One region of the Mesorhizobium sp. M7D.F.Ca.US.004.01.2.1 genome, then DNA from elsewhere that is predicted to be linked to it. Evidence: riboswitches for the same ligand, from Rfam matches in the RefSeq annotation. Region 1 holds a riboswitch; each other region holds the start of a gene.

Region 1 (4,427 bases):
GCCATGGCGATCGGCAGGCGCGCCATGAAGCCGGCGGCTGCAAAGCCCTTGGCTCCGGGGGCGCGAAAGATTTCCGAATAGGGATTTTGCATGGGTGGTTCCTCGACAAAGGACGATTCGACAATTACATACGGAGCGTATGATTGTTAAATAGAGCATACGCCGCGTATGTCAATTGGCATACGTAACGTATGTGAATGGGTCCAGAAGCCATGCACAAACCCCGCAAGGAGATGATTGCCGAGACGCGCGCCAAGCTGATCGCGGCCGCCCGCCATGCTTTCGGTACGATCGGCTATGCCGAAGCCTCGATGGATGATTTCACCGCATCGGCCGGGCTGACGCGCGGCGCGCTCTATCATCATTTTGGCGACAAGAAGGGATTGCTGCAGGCAGTCATCGCAGAAATCGACGGCGAGATGGCGGCGCGCGTGAACGAAGTGGCGGCGAGGGCCCCGACCCGCTGGCAGCATTTCGTCGACGAATGCACAACCTATATCGAGATGGCGCTGGAGCCGGAAATCCAGCGCATCATGTTCCGGGATGGTCCGGCCGTGCTGGGGGATCCCGCACAATGGCCGAATGCCAATGCGTGCATCGCGTCAATGGCCGGCCATCTGACGACGCTGCAGGAGGAGGGGGTTGTCGTCTCCGGCCTCGATCCCGAGACTGCCTCGCGGCTGATCAACGGTGCGAGCAGTCAGGCGGCGCAACGGATCGCCAATTCGAACGACCCCGAAGCGACGTCGAAGAAGGTGGTTACGGCGTTCAAGCAACTGCTCGAAGGCCTGCTCAAGAGGCCGGGTCCGCAACCGAACTGATGTCCCAGCGGTGACCCACGGCCGGCAATTGACAATCGCCGGGTTGAGTTCATCCTTTGCCACCATCTCTGAGCGGAGATTCGGGGCGCATGTGGGATTTCGATATCGGCAGGTCGGTGTCCATCATGATGCGGACCTGGCCGTTCATTGTCTTTCGCATGATCGTCTATTTCGGCATCACGCTGGCCTACATCATGGCGACCGGCACCGGCGCCTCCGTCGGCTATGGCGTCGGCCATATCTCCACCGATCCCGACGGGCCGCTGTCCTTTGCCTTGTGGGGCGGGGTGGTCGGTTTCGGCATCGTCTCGATCGCCGTCTACTGGATCCGCGAATATATCCTCTATGTCGTCAAGGCCGGCCACATCGCCGTCATGGTCCATCTGATCGACGGCCGTGACATTCCCGGCGGCCAGGACCAGATCGCCTACGCCAAGGACATCGTGACCCAGCGCTTTGCCGAGGCCAATATCCTTTTCGTCGTCGACCAGCTGGTCAAGGGCGCCATCCGCGCCATCATCGGCCTGCTCGGCGGCATCGCCGCCTTCTTGCCGATTCCGGGCCTGAGCGGCCTGGTCTCCTTCATCAACACGGTGATCCGCCTGTCGCTGACCTATGTCGACGAGATCATCCTCGGCTACAACATCCGCATCAATTCAGCCTCGCCGTTCGAGACGGCGCGCCAAGGCGTGGTGCTCTATGCCCAGAACGGCAAGGTCATGGTCAAGAACGCCGTCTGGCTGGCGGTCATCATGTGGGGCGTGTCCTTCGTTATCTTCCTGCTGATGCTGGCGCCCGCCGGCGCCATTCTTTTCCTGATGCCTGGGCAACTCGCAGGCTGGGCCTTCGTGCTCGCCATCGTCTTCGCTTGGGCCTTCAAGGCGGCGTTCATCGAGCCTTTCGCCATCGCTTGCCTGATGCAGGTCTATTTCAAGACCATAGAGGGCCAGGTGCCTGATCCGGCTTGGGACGCCCGGCTGGCCGAGGCGTCGTCGAAGTTCAGGGAGCTCAAGGACAAGGCGCTGGCCTCCTTCGGCGGCTCGCGCTGGGGTACAGCCGGCGCGACACGCTGATCCGGAGCGGCATCGACGGCGTTGAGACGCGCCACGGTTGACTTCAGCGGCACCTCACCCTGGCCGCAAAAAATCTCGCTCATGATCAGCTCGGGCAGCGGCAGCCGCCGTCCCCAGCCATGCGTTTCGAGGTCTGGTTTAGGCGCGAACTCGGAAACACGGCCGACGCAGAGATAGGCGACCGGCGTCACATGCTCGGGAATCGACAGCAGGCCTTTCAGCGCCTGCGCCTCGATGATGCTGACCCAGCCGACACCGACGCCTTCGGCACGCGCCGCCAGCCAGAAATTCTGCACCGCGCAGACGGTGCTGTAGAGGTCCATCTCCGGATTGTGCCAGCGTCCCAGCGGCGAACCCTTCGAACGCTGCCGGTCGCAGGTGATACAGATGTTGAGCGCGCTTTCGCAGATGCCTTCCAGCTTGAGCTTGCGGTAGAGCGCCTGCCGCTCTTCGTCGATCGCCGGCAGTTCCTGTTCGCGTGCTGCCAGGAACAGGTCGCGCACCTTTTCCCGCCGCCCGGCGTCGCGAATGACGATGAAGTTCCAAGGCTGCATGAAGCCGACCGACGGCGCGTGATGAGCCGCAAGCAGCAGCCGCGCCAGCACCTCATCGTCGAGCGCGGTGGGCAGGAAATGGCTGCGCACGTCACGCCGTGTGAACATGGCGCGATAGACCGCATCGCGCGCGTTCTGGTCAAATCCGTCGCCGACAGGAGCAGTCATGTGTTCCGGCATCGCTTGTCCCCTTGCGATTGCAATCAATGTCGTCCGCCTGACCATGCGGATGGCGATGCCTGCCAGGCCGGTCTTCTGGCTCGGGATCAACCCGCGTTCGGTGCCTTCCCGTCATCGACAGTGGCATTTACCGGCGCGGTCCCCCTTACAGCGTTGGGCACGCCACGGAGTTCAACCGTGTTCCCGATTCTCCCGCTTGCGGCGGGCACCAGGCAGTGGCGGTGACCTTACGCCGAAGCGCTGAGGACGCCAATGCTCGCAACGACACGAATGGACGCAGGCGTGATTTTCCCCAGCCATCGGCCGCCCGCGCATGGCCTTTGTCGATCCGGGTCACTAGATTAGGACGATGACCACTCGTCTCTACACCCATCCGATCTTCCTTGAGCACCTCACGCCGCCCGGCCATCCCGAGCGGCCGGACCGCTTGCGCGCCATCGAGCGCGTGCTCGATGACGAGGCGTTTGTCGGGCTCGATCGCGTCCAGGCGCCGGAAGGCGACGAGGCCACCATCCTCTATGCGCATCCCGCCGATTTTATCGCCCGCGTCCGCGCCGCCATTCCCGACGAAGGGATCGCGCGCATCGACGCCGACACCACTGCCAGCCCGAAGAGCTGGCAGGCGGCGATCACCGCGATCGGTGCCGCCAACGCTGCCGTCGACGATGTCTTCACAGGTCGCGCCGACAATGTCTTCGTCGCCGCCCGGCCGCCCGGCCACCATGCCGAAAAGAGCACGGCGATGGGCTTCTGCCTGTTCAACACCGCAGCGATCGCGGCACGTTACGCGCAGAAGAAACACGGTGTAGAGCGCGTTGCCGTCGTCGACTGGGACGTGCATCACGGCAACGGCACGCAGGATATTTTCTGGGAAGATCCAACGGTGCTCTATTGCTCGACGCATCAGATGCCGCTTTATCCCGGCACCGGAGCAAAAAGCGAAACCGGCACCGGCAACATCGTCAATGCGCCGCTGGCGCCGCAGACTGGCAGCGAGGTCTTTCGCGATGCCTTCCTTTCGCGCGTGCTGCCGGCGCTCGATAATTTCGCGCCCGACCTGATCATCATCTCGGCCGGGTTCGACGCACACCATCGCGATCCGCTGGCCGAGATCAACCTGACCGAGGACGATTTCGACTGGGCGACCGGCCAGCTGATGCAGCGTGCGGCGCGCCACAGCGGCAACCGGCTCGTCAGCCTGCTCGAGGGTGGCTACGATCTGCAAGGATTGGCATTTTCGGTCGCCGCCCATGTCGGGCGACTGATGAAAGGATGAATGATGGCTGGTGAGACCAACGAAGACGTCAAGGCGATGAGCTTCGAACAGGCACTCGACGCGCTGGAGAAGATCGTCGATGATCTGGAGCGTGGCGACGTGCCGCTCGACCAGTCGATCAGGATCTATGAGCGCGGCGAGGCGCTGAAGGCGCATTGCGACCGGCTGCTGAAGGCAGCTGAAGACAAGGTCGAGAAGATCAGGCTGTCGCGCGACGGCAAGCCGGTTGGAACGGAGCCGCTTGACGCGGACTGAGGCCGCAGCCGTCTCACCGACTTTTGGACACGATCATGACTGAGGATAGGGTTCGTCCCGATTGAAAGCGCTCCAGGACAAGAGGAGATACGGAAGCGATGTGCAGAAACATCAAGACCCTGTTCAATTTTGACCCGCCCGCAACCAACGACGAAGTCCGCGACGCCGCACTTCAATTTGTCCGCAAATTGAGCGGAACGACGCGGCCCTCGAAGCAGAACCAGCATGCCTTCGACCACGCGGTCGAGGCCATTGCCGCCTCGGCGCG
Region 2 (4,427 bases), on a different contig from region 1:
GCGCGGCCAGCAGCGCCAGGCCGACAACCAGCGCCACGCCTATGAACAGGACGATGGGCAGGTATGAGCTTAGAAGTGCGTTCATGCTCGGCTTTCCGTTGGCGCCAATCCACGTTGATTACAGCACCGGACCCTAATGCGGAAGCGTGACAGTTTAACCGCTGAACCGTTTTAAGGGCCTATGCTGCAACGCGGCGAGGGTTAGCGCAGCACTTCCAGCGAAGCAAGTCAAACCTTGTTCAAAACACTAACCTGGACGGCATATCCGGGGAAACTGGTCCGATCCGCTCCTGTTTGATTTCCTTCGTTTTTTACTCCACTTTTCTCTCCTGACATGGTTGCCGCCAAAACCCTGCTAGCATGGGCTGGAATCACCCATCCGACCCTCGGCCAAAACACTTCAAAGTGATGCCTGCATGAAGGAAAAGATCTCGCTCCCCATGGCCCGGCGCATCGCGCTTGCCGCCCAGGGGTTCCTCGATCCCCGTCCGGCCGGTACCCCCGACCGCCGGCATCTTGCCCGCACGCTCTCCCGCACCGGCCTGTTGCAGATCGATTCCGTCAGCGCGGTGGTGCGCGCTCATTATATGCCGCTCTATTCACGCCTTGGCCCCTACCCGCTCTCGCTGCTCGACAACGCGGCCGTGACGCGCAAGCGCACGGTGTTCGAATACTGGGCGCACGAGGCCTCCTTCCTGCCGGTCGAGACATATCCGCTGATGCGCTGGCGCATGCAGCGCGCCGAGCGCGGCGATGAAATGTATCTGGGGCTTGCCAAATGGGGCCGCGAGCACGCCGCCTATATCGAAGAGATCTACCGCCAGGTCGCCGATCGCGGCCCGATTGCCGCTTCCGCGCTCGAAGGCCAGAAAGGCTCGGGCGGCTGGTGGGGCTGGAGCCATGCCAAGCATGCCTTCGAATGGCTGTTCTGGGCCGGCCGCATCACCACGGCGCACCGCCGCGGTTTCGAGCGGTTCTATGATCTGCCCGAACGCGTGCTGCCGCAGGCGATCCTCGACCTACCGGTGCCGGCGGCCAAGGATGCGCACCGCGAATTGCTGCGCATTTCCGCCCGCGCCCATGGCATAGCGACGTCAGGCGACCTGCGCGACTACTTCCGCCTGTCGCCGGCCGACATGAAGGGCCGGCTGGAGGAACTGGTCGAAACAGGCGAGCTGCTGCCGGTGCGTGTCGAAGGTTGGGACAAGCCAGCCTATCTTCAGAAAGACGCCCGTCTGCCCCGAAAGATCGAGGCCCGCGCCCTGCTGGCGCCGTTCGATCCCGTCGTCTTCGAGCGTTCGCGCACGGAGCGGCTGTTCGACTTCCACTACCGCATCGAGATCTACACGCCGGCCGACAAGCGGCAATACGGCTATTATGTCCTGCCGTTCCTGCTCGGCGACAGGATCGTGGCGCGTGTCGATCTCAAGGCCGATCGCCCAGCAAGCGTGCTGCGGGTCCATGCAGCCTATGCCGAGCCCGGCGCGCCGCCTGAAACCGCTGCTCAGCTCTTCGAGGAATTGAAGCAGATGCAGGGTTGGCTGGGTCTCGAGCGCATCGAAGTGACGCCCGCCGGCGATTTGGGCCCGGCGCTGGCCGACATCGCCGTGTCGTAAGCTCGCGTTGACACCGCCGCCCGCAAAAGCCTAAATCCGGTTCCAGATGGTCCCTTGCCCGCAACGGCAGGGGCTAAGAGGGAATGCGGTGCGGGGCAAAATCCCAAATCCGCGGCTGTCCCCGCAACTGTAAGCGAAGAGCCAAGGCCGAAAGCCACTGGGAATTCCCGGGAAGGCGGCTACCCAAGGCGATGACCCGCGAGCCAGGAGACCTGCCGTCTGCGACTGTAGAATCCGATCGCCCGGCGGGTTTCCGGGCAAGGAGCCCGATTTTTGGACCACGACAGCAGTTTTTCGGCTGGCACAGCGGATGTTTCGTCCGGCCATGATGATGCCTTGGCCGGCGTTACCGTCATCGTCTGCGCCTCCTGCCGCGATGAAACCGGCTCCGACGCTCATCCCCGCGCCGGCGAATCGCTGGCGGACGACACTCGCCGCGCCGCATCTGGCGACAACATCCGCATCCGCAGCGTCGAATGCCTTGGCAATTGCAAGCGGCGCCTGAGTGCCGCCATCCTGCGCGACGGTTGCTGGAGCTACGTCTTCGGCGACCTGACCGCGACCAGCGGCGCCGACCTCGTCACCGGAGCCAAACTCTTCGCCACCTCGAAGGACGGCCTGATTCCGTGGCGCGGCCGTCCCGATAGCCTGAAGCGTGGCCTCGTTGCCCGCATCCCTCCCCTCGACCTGCTGAAGGACTGACCATGACCGCTCCAGATTCGTCTGCGAACCTCTCCCGTGTTCCCTGCACCGTCGTCACCGGCTTCCTCGGCGCCGGCAAGACGACGCTGGTCCGCCATCTCCTGGAAAACGCCGGCGGCAAGCGTATTGCCATCATCGTCAACGAATTCGGCGACATCGGCATCGATGGCGAGATACTGAAGGGCTGCGGCATCGACACATGCCCGGAGGAAAACATCGTCGAACTGGCCAATGGCTGCATCTGCTGCACCGTGGCCGACGATTTCGTCCCGGCGCTCGACCAGATCCTCGCGCTGACGCCGAGGGTCGACCACATCCTGATCGAGACCTCGGGCCTGGCGCTGCCCAAGCCGCTGGTCCAGGCTTTCCAGTGGCCGAGCGTGAAAAGCCGGGTCACCGTCGATGGCGTCATTGCCGTGGTCGACGGGCCGGCATTGGCCGAAGGCCGCGTCGCCAACGACATGGACGCCCTGCAGGCGCAGCGCGCTGAGGACGAAACGCTCGATCACGACGATCCGGTCGAAGAGGTGTTCGAGGACCAGATCGCCTGCGCCGACCTGATCATCCTGTCGAAAAGCGACCTGATGGACGCCGCCGGCACCGCCCGCGCCAACGCCATCATCAACGAACACTCCGCCCGCGCGGTGAAGATCGTGCCGACGTCGCATGGCAAGGTCGATCCCTCCGTGCTGCTCGGGCTCGGTCTGGCCGTCGAGGACGACATCGAGAACCGCAAGTCCCATCATGACGGCGCCTTCAACCATGAGCATGACGACTTCGACACCTTCATCGTCGACATTGCCTCGATCGCCAATCCGGACGAACTGGCAAAACGCGTCGCCACCGTCGCCGAGGAAGAGAACGTGCTGCGCGTGAAGGGATTCGTCGAGGTCGGCGGCAAGCCGATGCGGCTCTTGCTGCAGGCGGTCGGGCCGCGCGTCAACCACTACTATGACCGCGCCTGGACCGCCACGGACGACCGCCGTTCGCGCCTCGTCGTCATCGGCCTGAAGGGGCTGAATCGCCCGGCGATCGAGCGTATACTTGCCGGCTGATTTCGGACACGGGTTGCGATGCACATCCTAACCACAACATCCGCCTCGCTCGACGACCTCGCCGAGCCGGTCGATCTGCGGCAGACGCCGGCGGATGTCGTGGCCCTGTCCTTCACCGACAGCGATCTTGCCGGACTGGCGGCGGCCTGGAAGGCCGATGCTCACCGCCTACCCTCGATGCGGCTGGCGGCGCTTCGTGACCTGCGCCACCCCATGTCCGTCGACCTCTGGGTCGACAGCGTCGCCCGTCACGCCAAAATCATCCTCGTGCGCATCCTCGGCGGCTACGACTGGTGGCGCTACGGGTGCGATCAGCTTGCCTCGACCGCCCGCGAGCGCGGCATAAAACTGGCGCTGCTGCCCGGCGAATGCCGCGACGAAGACCTAAGGCTGATTGAAGCCTCGACGCTGCCGCGCGAGGAGTTGGACGGCCTGCTCGACTATTTCCGCGAGGGCGGCCCGGCGAATATGAGCGCGCTGGTGCATCGGTTGGCGCGGCTGGCGGGGGCGCAGGCAGAAACTGTCGAGCCGGTCGCGGTCCCAAAAGTTGGCTACTACGAACCCGGCCGCGGCGTCGTCCCCCTCCCCCTCGAGGGAAGGGTCCGGCCGCAGGCCGGGGGTGGGGTCCTCTCCGGAGCACGCCGAGCTAAAGAAACACCGCGCCCGGTCGTACCGACCCCACCCGGCCCTGCGTGCCACCCTCCCCTCGAGGGGGAGGGAAAGGTCGTGCCGATCCTGTTCTACCGCTCGATGCTGCTGGCCGCCGATGTCGCGCCCATCGACGCCCTCTTTGAAGCGCTCAGCCAGCGCGGCATCGCCCCGGTCCCCATCTTCGTCTCCAGCCTCAAGGACCCGGCATCGCTGGCGTTCGTGGAAACCGCACTCGCCGCGCTGAAACCCGCCGCCATCATCACCGCGACCGCTTTCGCGTCCGGCGCCGAACCCGGCGTCGAAACCTTGTTCGACCGCGCCGGCGTGCCCGTCTTCCAGGTCATCGTCGCCACAACCCGCCGCGACATCTGGGAGAACAACCAGCGCGGCCTGGCGCCCGCCG
Region 3 (4,427 bases), on a different contig from region 1:
AATCGCTCGCCTGCCTGCCGCTGCTTGCGCATATCGCCAAGGCGCTTGGCACCAATCACGTCATGACCTTCCACCCGCCGATCAGCGAGGCGGTGCTGAGGACGTTTCCGGATGCCGATCTGCTGTATGGCAAGCCGATACCCGTCGATGCGGCAAGGACGACGCTGACGACAGCTGACGCCGACTGGTCGCGTGTCTGCTGGTTGATTGATACGCAGGAGCGGCTGGCGGAATATGGCGCACTCGCGACCGACTTGGGCACAGAGCTGCGCATTGCTTTCGAGATCGATGTCGGGCTGCATCGCGGCGGCTTTGCCGATCCCGAGGCCTTGTCGAGGGCGTTGAATGCGCTCCTGGCCCACAAACGCCTGCGTTGCGAAGGCGTCATGGCCTACGAGGCGCACGCGCCGCTCATTCCGGCTCTGTTCGGCGGGCCGGCGAAAGCCTTGGCAAAGGCGTCGGCGCGGGCCGCGGCGTTCGTTGCTTGTCTCGGCCCCAACCAGCGCCGCATCCTGAACATCGGCGGCAGCAAGACCGCGCTGCTTCATCATGGCGGCGCGGCCAATGAAGTGTCGATGGGCTCGGCCTTCGTGCTGCCCAGCGACTTCGATACATCAGGTCTCGACGGCTTCCAGCCGGCGGCCTTCATCGCCACGCCAATGCTGAAAGTGGTCGAGCCGATGCTGCCCGGCCCGCCGGTCGTCACTCGCCTGCTGCAGGCGCTCGGCCGGTTTCCAGCCAAGGGCTGCTATCTCTATGGCGGCAAGTGGATGGCCGAGCCGGTGTTCCCCAAAGGCATGATGACGAACGGCCTGCTTGGCCTGTCCTCGAACCAGCAATTCATGGGCCTGCCGGCCGATGCTACCGCAAGGCCAGGCGACTACGCCTTCCTGCGCCCGACGCAGAGCGAGGCCGTGCTGCAGCAGTTTGGATCGATCGCGGTGTTTTCCGGCGGCAGGATAGTCGATCGCTGGCCGGCGCTGCCAATGGCATGATCGCCTACGCCTTGACCGGCACCCAGATCTCCAACCCGCCATTGCCGCTGTGGGCATCGAATTCGGGACCATAGCGCCCGAATTCCGGTGCATCTGCGATGTCATGACCGGAGGCGGGTAGCCAGCTGTTCCAGATCGTGTTGATCGTGCGGCGGATTGTCGAGATGTGCTCCCGATGCGAGAACACCGCGTATTTCTGCGCCGGCACCCTCACCCGGTAGAACTCCTTCGGCAAGTCCGCAAAATCGGACACTTCGACGCCGACCACATAGTCGAAATTGCCCGCGTCGTCGCCGTTGAGGCAGACGCCGTAGAAAACGCCGGCGATCTCGCCGGGGATGTTGCCGATATAGGGACTGAAGCGCTGCCACTGCATCGGAATGCCGGCGCTGCTCTCGCAACTGTAGCGTTCGCCAAAGCCACCGATAAGGAAGGGCCGGCTGGTCTCGAAGCGCGGCGGTTCGAGTGTGCTGAGCAGGGAATGGTCCATCAGGATTGGCTCCACAAGGTCGAGGGTCTTAGTCGTGCCTTGCGCGCGCACCAGTTCCGGCGTGGTGCCGAACTGGTCGCGGAAGGCACGGGTGAACGCCTCATGCGAGTTGTAGCCGGCATCGAGCGCAACGCTGAGGATGTCGGGCGCCCCGCCGGCCAGCTTGCGTGCCGCTTCGGTCAGCCGGCGCGAGCGCATGTAGCCCATCACCGAGCGGCCGGTGGCAGCGCCGAAAGCCCGCGTCACATGAAAACGCGACACGCCGCTGCTTTGGGCGACATCGTCGAGCGAGATCGCTTCCGGCAGATGGCTCTCGACGAACCACAGCGCTTTCTCGGTCGGGTTCATTTTTCTTCTCGCATTGGCCAGATCATGATGCCGTTCCCTGGCGCGGCCAGTTTGATCGAAATTGCGCATCCGGCGCAATCCGCGCCAATCCCGTCGCAGTTCGCGCACCGATATGGCCCAGCACGTCAAGCGCTTCGCTTGACAGCGCCAGGCGACACTTTATAGAACGTTATATTATTACACACCGCGAGCGTGCAATGTCTGCCTCCCTCACGTGGCCCATCACTCCATCCGAGAAATCCGTTGCGATGCGATCGGCGCAAAACTACGCTGAGGCGGTGATGGTCCCCGAGTCGAAAGGCGAGGGGTGAAAAGGGAACGCGGTGAGATCCCCAGGGATCGAGGCCGTGGCTGCCCCCGCAACTGTAAGCGGCGAGCAAAATCCATGAATGCCACTGGCCGGCAAGGCTGGGAAGGCTGGATGGCGCAACGACCCGCGAGCCAGGAGACCTGCCATCAGCATGAGTTGACCGGACGGGGTGTGCCGGGAGGAAACGCGAATCTCGGTCTTGTCGGCCGGCTCGCCAGCTTCCTTCCGTCGCCAGTTTTGGAAAGTGACGGAAAGTTGGACGGCTCCATCGATCCCATCCATCGCATCATCGTGTGCACGCTTTGCTGTGACCTTGTGACCGGGGTCAGGTCCGGGGAAGACCTTTGCACCGATTTGCGCTCCCGGCTTTCGGCCCAGCATGAGCCGGCCGTTGCGCGCGGCTTCGCGGTCGAAGGCGTGGCCTGCATGGCGGGCTGCTCGCGGCCGCTGACCGTCGCGTTTCAGGCACACGGTAAAGCTGCCTATCTCTTCGGCTCCATCGACGCGCGCGCCGATGTCGGCGACCTCGTGCGATTCGCCAGACTCTACGCGTCGCTCGCCGATGGCTGGTGCAGTTCCGGTCAGCGTCCGGCGGGATTGGCCGGCAAGACGCTGGCCCGCATTCCCGGTTCGGGCAATCCGGCGGGCGGCAGCCGATGACCGCAGCGCTCCTCGAAGCCCATGACCTCTGCGCCATGGCGAATGGGCGGGATCTGGTTCAGGCGGTCAGCCTGTCGGTGGCCGCTGGCGACCGCCTTGCCATCATCGGTCCCAATGGCGCCGGCAAGACGACGCTGGTGCGCATGCTGTCGGGCATGCTGCGGCCGAGTTCCGGCGAGGTGAAGCTCACTGGGCGCCGGCTGGACAGGATTTCGGCCGCCGAGCGGGCACTGCATATGGCCGTTGTCGGCCAGACCGACCAGCCCGATCCGCGGCTGGCGGTGATCGACTATGTCGAGCTTGGCCGGGTCCCGCACGCCGGGCTGAGACGCAGGAGCGAGGAACGCGATATTGTCGTCGATGCGCTGCGCCGGGCCGGCCTGCTGCCGCTGCTTGGCCGCACCATCGGCTCGCTGTCGGGCGGCGAGCGCCAGCGTGCCCAACTGGCCCGCGCCATCGCCCAGCAGCCAAAGATCCTGTTCCTTGATGAGCCGACCAACCATCTCGATCCGCGCGCCCGCGGCGAACTGCTCGAACTCGTGGCCGGCCTTAGCATGACCGTGATCGCGGTGCTGCACGATCTGGCGCTGGTCGCGCCGTTCGCCACCAAGGTGGTGGTGATGAACCACGCGCGTCTGCAAGCGCTCGCCGCGCCGCGCGAAGCGCTGACCCAAAAACTGATCCGCGAGATTTTCGGCATCGATGTTCTGCGTCTGCGCCATCCGACCGAAGACCGCGAACTGACGGTGTTCGAAGTGCCAAACCGTGCCGCGCCGCCGTCCTGATTGAAGCCATTCGGTATTCGACCCATCCCATCCACAAAGGAGCAACACCCCGTGAAACGCCTTGCCTTTTCGCTTGCCTTCTCGCTTCTGGCCTCGACAGCCCTGGCCTTCCCCGTGACCGTCGACAGCTGCGGCAAACCGCTGACCTTCGATGCCGCACCGAAGCGCGCCGTGATCCATGATCTCAACATGGCCGAGATGGCTTTCGCGCTGAAACTGCAGCCGTCGATCGTCGGCCTGACCGGCATCACCGGATGGTACAAGGTCGGTCCCGAGTTCAAGGCCGAGCAGGGCTCGATCCCGGAACTGGCGCCGAAATACCCGACACTCGAAAACCTCGTCGCCGTCGAGCCCGATTTCTTCTTCGCCGGCTGGTACTACGGCATGAAGCCGGGCGGCGAAGTGACACCCGATACGCTTGCCCCGCACGGCATCAAGACGCTGGTGCTGACGGAAAGCTGCGTTCATCTCGACAAGAACCGCCCGGCCGCCTCGATGGACCTGCTCTATGGCGACGTCGAAAAGCTGGGCAAGATCTTTGGCAAGGAGGCCGAGGCTGAAAAGCTCGTTTCGGGCTGGAAGACGCAGCTCGCCGATATCACCGCCAAGGTCGGCGACCGCAAAGGGACCCGGGTGTTCCTCTATGATTCCGGCGAGGACAAGCCGTTTACCGCAGGCAAGTTCGCCATCCCCAGCGCAATGATATCAGCCGCCGGCGGCGACAACATCATGGCCGACATGGACACCAGCTGGGGCAACACGGACTGGGAAACGGTGGCGTCGCGCAATCCGCAATTCCTCATCCTGCTCGATTACCAGGACGGTGGCGGCTACAGGAA
Region 4 (4,427 bases), on a different contig from region 1:
CTGGCTACGTCGCTTCTGTCGCAGAAGAGCCTTTACGAGCATGTCGAGGCGGTGGCGGACGCACTCGATACCGGTGGCCTCGCTTTGGGCCGCGTGGCCGTCTCGCGAATCGTCGGCCGCGATCCCGAAACACTGGACAGGGCCGGTGTTTGCCGCGCGGCGATCGAGAGCCTGGCCGAGAATTTTTCCGACGGCATCGTTGCCCCCGCCTTTTGGACCGGCGTCGGCGGCCTGGGCGGCGGCGCTGCCTACAAGGCCGCCAACACCGCCGATTCGATGATCGGCCACCGCACCCCGCGCCACGAGGCCTTCGGCTGGGCGGCGGCGCGCTTCGACGATTGGATCAACCTGCCGGCGTCGCGGGTGACGGCGCTGCTGATCGTGCTGGCGGCTTTCCTGGTCAGGGGCGCCGATCCGCGCAATGCCTGGCATGCGGTGTGGCGCGACGCGAAAAAACACCGCTCGCCCAATGCCGGCTGGCCGGAAGCGGCAATGGCCGGTGCGCTCGGCCTGGCGCTCGCCGGGCCGCGCTTCTATGGCGGCGTCCTGGTCGACGACGTCTTCATGGGCGAAGGCGGCCGGCGCGAAGCCGACAGCACCGACATAAGGCAGGCGCTGAAACTCTATCGCGTCGCCGACTATCTGCTGATCGGGTTGTTTGGGCTGGTCTCGGTTATTTTCATGGTGGCCTGATCTCACCCTCCCTTTTTGTGGGGGGTAAAAGCTCTTAGAACTCGATACCTTGCTGGGCCTTCACGCCTGCGGAAAAATGGTGCTTGGTCACGCCCATTTCGGTGACGAGGTCGGCGGCCTCGACCAGCGCCGGCTTGGCGTTGCGGCCGGTGACGACCACGTGCAGGCCCTCGCGCCGCGCTTTCAGCGCTGCAACCACTCTGTCGAGATCGAGATAGTCGTAGCGCAGCGCAATGTTGAGTTCATCGAGCACCAGAAGGCTGATCGACGGATCGGCCATCAGCTCAAGCACCTTGGCCCACGCGGCTTCGGCCGCGGCGATGTCGCGCTTCAGATCCTGCGTTTCCCAGGTGAACCCCTCGCCCATCGCGTGCCAGACGACGCGATCGCCGAAGGCGGCGAAGGCGTCCTTCTCGCCGGTATGCCACTTCCCCTTGATGAATTGGACGACGCCGACGCGCTTGCCATAGCCGAGCATCCGCAGCGCCAGCCCGAAGGCGGCCGTGGTCTTGCCCTTGCCCGGGCCGGTGTTGACGATCAGCAGCCCCTTCTCGACCGTCTTGCTCGCCACCTCGGCATCCTGCACGGCCTTGCGCTTGGCCATCTTGGCGCGGTGGCGCTCTTCGTCCTTGTTGTCGATATCGGTCATGTCATTTCACCTGGAGCGGCAGCCCCGCCACCATCAGCAGCACCGTATCGGCGATGGCAGCGACCTGCTGGTTGAGCCGGCCGGCGGCGTCGCGGAAACGGCGTGCCAGTGCATTGTCGGGCACGATGCCCTGGCCGACTTCATTGGACACCACGAACCAGGGTCCACGCGGCCGCGACAGCACGTCCGCCAGCCGACGGCATTCAAGCTCGAGATCGTGGTCGGCGAGCATATGGTTGGTCAGCCACAGTGTCAGGCAGTCGATAAGCACAGGCTGGTTGTCAGGCAAGGCCCCGAGCGCGCCGGCGAGATCGAGCGGTGCGTCGATGGTCGTCCAGCCTTCGCCGCGCCGTGAGCGGTGCAGCGCGATGCGCTCACGCATCTCGTCATCATAGGCTTGCGCCGTGGCGACATAGGTCCAACGCGGCGGCAAACCCGTCGCCAGGGTTTCGGCGTGCGCGCTCTTGCCGGAGCGCGCACCACCGATGAGAAAGGTAAGCTTGCGATCAGGCAAAGCTGTCGCGCAGGCTGGTCGCGGTGCCGGTGAAGCGGCCGCGCACCACGCCGACGACCGCGCCGAGCACCAGCCAGAACACCAGATTGGTCACTGTCACCGCCACCACGAACTGGTGATGCAGGCCTTCCGGAATCGCCGTCTTGTAACTGTCGGGCTGCGGCGCGCCGACAATATGCGGCGCGACGATCAAGGCCACAGCCAAGATCGCCAGCGGCAGCGACTTTCGGAAGGCGATCAGGCCGAGCCCGGCCGCGGTCGCCGCCACCGTTGCCCACCACCAGATCTGGCGCTCGGTCAGATCGGCAGCCGGCATGGCCGGCAGTTCCGGTGGCAGGCCGAGGCCAGGCGCCAGCGTAAACACGGCAAAGCCGGCAAGGCCCCAGAACACGCCCTGGCGCCAATTGCCGATGCCGCCGGCGAATTCCGAAACCGCGACCAGGATCAGCGCGAAGCCGATACCGGTGACGATATTGGCAAGCACGCTGAACGCGAAACGCTCGAAACCGTCTGCCGGCGCCCAACCCTCGTCTTCCGCGGGTGCCGCCGGTGCCGGCGTGGCAGCGCTCATGGAGTTTGTTGCCGGTGCGGCCGAACTCATCGCGTTGCCGCTGGTGGTATCGGCAGGCGCCGCCGGAGCGGCAGCGTGCTCATGTTCATGGCCGCCTCCAGCCTGTTCGTAGACTTCCGCCTTGAGGATGAGTGGCACGGTGGCATAGGCCTGCATGCAGGCGAGAACGACGCCGGCCACGAGCCCTGCGATCGCCGCGATGAACACGACGTTGCGAAACAGGTTCATGATGTCAGATCCTCGTCAGTGGCAGGGAAACGCCATCGAATGGCGATAGTCGTGAGCCGCATTGTGGACCGCATCGATATGCGAGAAGCCGACAAAGCCCATCACGAAAATGCCGAGAAACGCAGCAAGAGCGAGCTGCATGAAGCGCGACTGCGAGGAGACGGAGGCGCCGAGGGAGACGGAAGCGGTAGTCATATCTTGTCCTTTCGCCCTCCACCCGAGGGCATCGAAGTCAGTTTCCTGTCGCCGGCAGGTCTCCTGGCTCGCGGATCAGCGCCCTTCCCCACCTTCCCGAAGAAAACATCTTCAGTGGCATATGGAGAGGACTACCGCACACAGTTGCGGGGGCAGCCACGGCATTGGGCGAAACTCGCCCTCACCGCATTCCCTCTTGGCTCCAAAATGGAACCGACGACATTGGTGACTATAGGCAGAATCCTCGCCTCCGGCAAACCAAATTCCGCCGGCAACCATCGCGAATGCGTCGTACCAGCCGAGACCCGCCGGTGCCGCAATTGACAATTTTCCTGGCCGGGTGTCGGCTGACATCTCTAGAGGAAGCCAGCCATGCAGCCCATTGCCAGCGAGCGCGATCCCTACAACGGCCTGACCCGGGCCGAACCGACCCTGCCCTCGTCGACCTATTGGGACGCAGAAGCCTATCAAAAGGATCTCGACGCCATCTGGTATCGAAGCTGGCTGCTCGTCTGCCGCGAGGCCGACCTAGCGCAACCACTGGCTTTCCGCCGATTCCGCATCGGCACGCAGGACATCGTCGTGTTGCGGGACGAGACCGGCGAGCTGCGCGCCTTTCACAACACCTGCCGCCATCGCGGCTCGCAGCTTTGCCAGGAAAGCGAAGGCCGGCTGAAGGCGCGACTGATCACCTGCCCCTACCACGCCTGGTCCTATTCCCTGCGTGGCGACCTCGTGCGCGTGCCGTCGAAATCGCTGCCGGAAGGCTTCGACAAGGCCGGCCACCCCCTTTATCGGGTCGCACTCTCGGTGTGGCGCGGCTTCGTCTTCATCAACCTCACCGAAGACGCGACCGGTTCGGCGCAGGCATCCTTCGATCCCGCCTCCGGCGATCTCGGCAATTGGCCGCTGGAGACGCTGGTCAGCGGCCACGTACTGCGCAAGGTGATGAACTGCAACTGGAAGATCTTTTGGGAAAACTTCAACGAGTGCCTGCATTGCCCGGGCGTCCACAAGGACCTGTCGCGGCTGGTGCCGATCTATGGCCGTGGCCTGATGGGCCGGCACGACGATCCCGAATGGGCTCGCCACGCCGACAATGATGCACCGGAATTTTCCGGCGGCCTGCGTGCAGGAGCCGAAACATGGTCGCGCGACGGCCAGGCGCATGGGCCGGTCTTCGCCAACCTCACGCCAGTCGAGCGCGCCACGGGCCAGACCTATGCCACCAGCCTGCCGTCGATGTTCATCGTCGGCCATGTCGACTATGTCAGGTCAGTCCGGCTGGTACCGCTCGGCCCCGAGCAGACCGAGCTTGTCGCGGAATGGCTGTTTGCGCCCGAGGCGCTCGCCACGACCGACATCGACAACATCGTTGCCTTCGGCACGCAGGTGCTGGAGGAGGATGCGACGATCTGCGAGGTCAACCAGAGAGGCCTGCGCTCGCTGCGCCACCAAGCCGGCGTGCTGATGCCCGAGGAATACGACCTGCACCGCTTCCACAACTGGGTGCGCGAGCGGCATGCGGCACGCGAGGCAACCGCCTAGTCGGCGACTAAAGCGATTTCGGCAAATAG

The links. Region 1 has a riboswitch for cobalamin ahead of bluB (5,6-dimethylbenzimidazole synthase). Riboswitches for the same ligand answer to the same signal wherever they lie in the genome.
Region 2: linked by a shared signal. The riboswitch ahead of EN993_RS20875 (DUF1636 family protein) and the one ahead of bluB (5,6-dimethylbenzimidazole synthase) in region 1 are both predicted to bind cobalamin.
Region 3: linked by a shared signal. The riboswitch ahead of EN993_RS11780 (DUF1636 family protein) and the one ahead of bluB (5,6-dimethylbenzimidazole synthase) in region 1 are both predicted to bind cobalamin.
Region 4: linked by a shared signal. The riboswitch ahead of EN993_RS11365 (CbtB domain-containing protein) and the one ahead of bluB (5,6-dimethylbenzimidazole synthase) in region 1 are both predicted to bind cobalamin.

What each region holds. Positions count from the first base shown of each region.
Region 1 covers NZ_RZRQ01000010.1:8,128-12,554, reverse strand. The annotation lists gene EN993_RS03735 (MFS transporter) at 1-92, opposite strand, end outside; gene EN993_RS03730 (TetR/AcrR family transcriptional regulator) at 213-821, shown strand; gene EN993_RS03725 (hypothetical protein) at 911-1,894, shown strand; partial or broken gene bluB (5,6-dimethylbenzimidazole synthase) at 1,999-2,616, opposite strand; cobalamin riboswitch at 2,676-2,856, opposite strand; gene EN993_RS03715 (histone deacetylase family protein) at 2,978-3,904, shown strand; gene EN993_RS03710 (exodeoxyribonuclease VII small subunit) at 3,908-4,159, shown strand; gene EN993_RS03705 (DUF2277 domain-containing protein) at 4,258-4,427, shown strand, end outside.
Region 2 covers NZ_RZRQ01000161.1:3,052-7,478, reverse strand. The annotation lists gene EN993_RS20885 (NADH-quinone oxidoreductase subunit A) at 1-85, opposite strand, end outside; gene EN993_RS20880 (winged helix-turn-helix domain-containing protein) at 417-1,616, shown strand; cobalamin riboswitch at 1,647-1,851, shown strand; gene EN993_RS20875 (DUF1636 family protein) at 1,890-2,318, shown strand; gene cobW (cobalamin biosynthesis protein CobW) at 2,321-3,373, shown strand; gene cobN (cobaltochelatase subunit CobN) at 3,392-4,427, shown strand, end outside.
Region 3 covers NZ_RZRQ01000061.1:3,472-7,898, forward strand. The annotation lists gene EN993_RS11770 (alanine racemase) at 1-995, shown strand, start outside; gene EN993_RS11775 (AraC family transcriptional regulator) at 1,000-1,833, opposite strand; cobalamin riboswitch at 2,099-2,306, shown strand; gene EN993_RS11780 (DUF1636 family protein) at 2,399-2,803, shown strand; gene EN993_RS11785 (ABC transporter ATP-binding protein) at 2,800-3,588, shown strand; gene EN993_RS11790 (ABC transporter substrate-binding protein) at 3,640-4,427, shown strand, end outside.
Region 4 covers NZ_RZRQ01000057.1:19,242-23,668, forward strand. The annotation lists gene cbiB (adenosylcobinamide-phosphate synthase CbiB) at 1-693, shown strand, start outside; gene cobO (cob(I)yrinic acid a,c-diamide adenosyltransferase) at 728-1,342, opposite strand; gene cobU (bifunctional adenosylcobinamide kinase/adenosylcobinamide-phosphate guanylyltransferase) at 1,344-1,856, opposite strand; gene EN993_RS11360 (CbtA family protein) at 1,849-2,655, opposite strand; gene EN993_RS11365 (CbtB domain-containing protein) at 2,671-2,850, opposite strand; cobalamin riboswitch at 2,886-3,083, opposite strand; gene EN993_RS11370 (aromatic ring-hydroxylating dioxygenase subunit alpha) at 3,223-4,398, shown strand.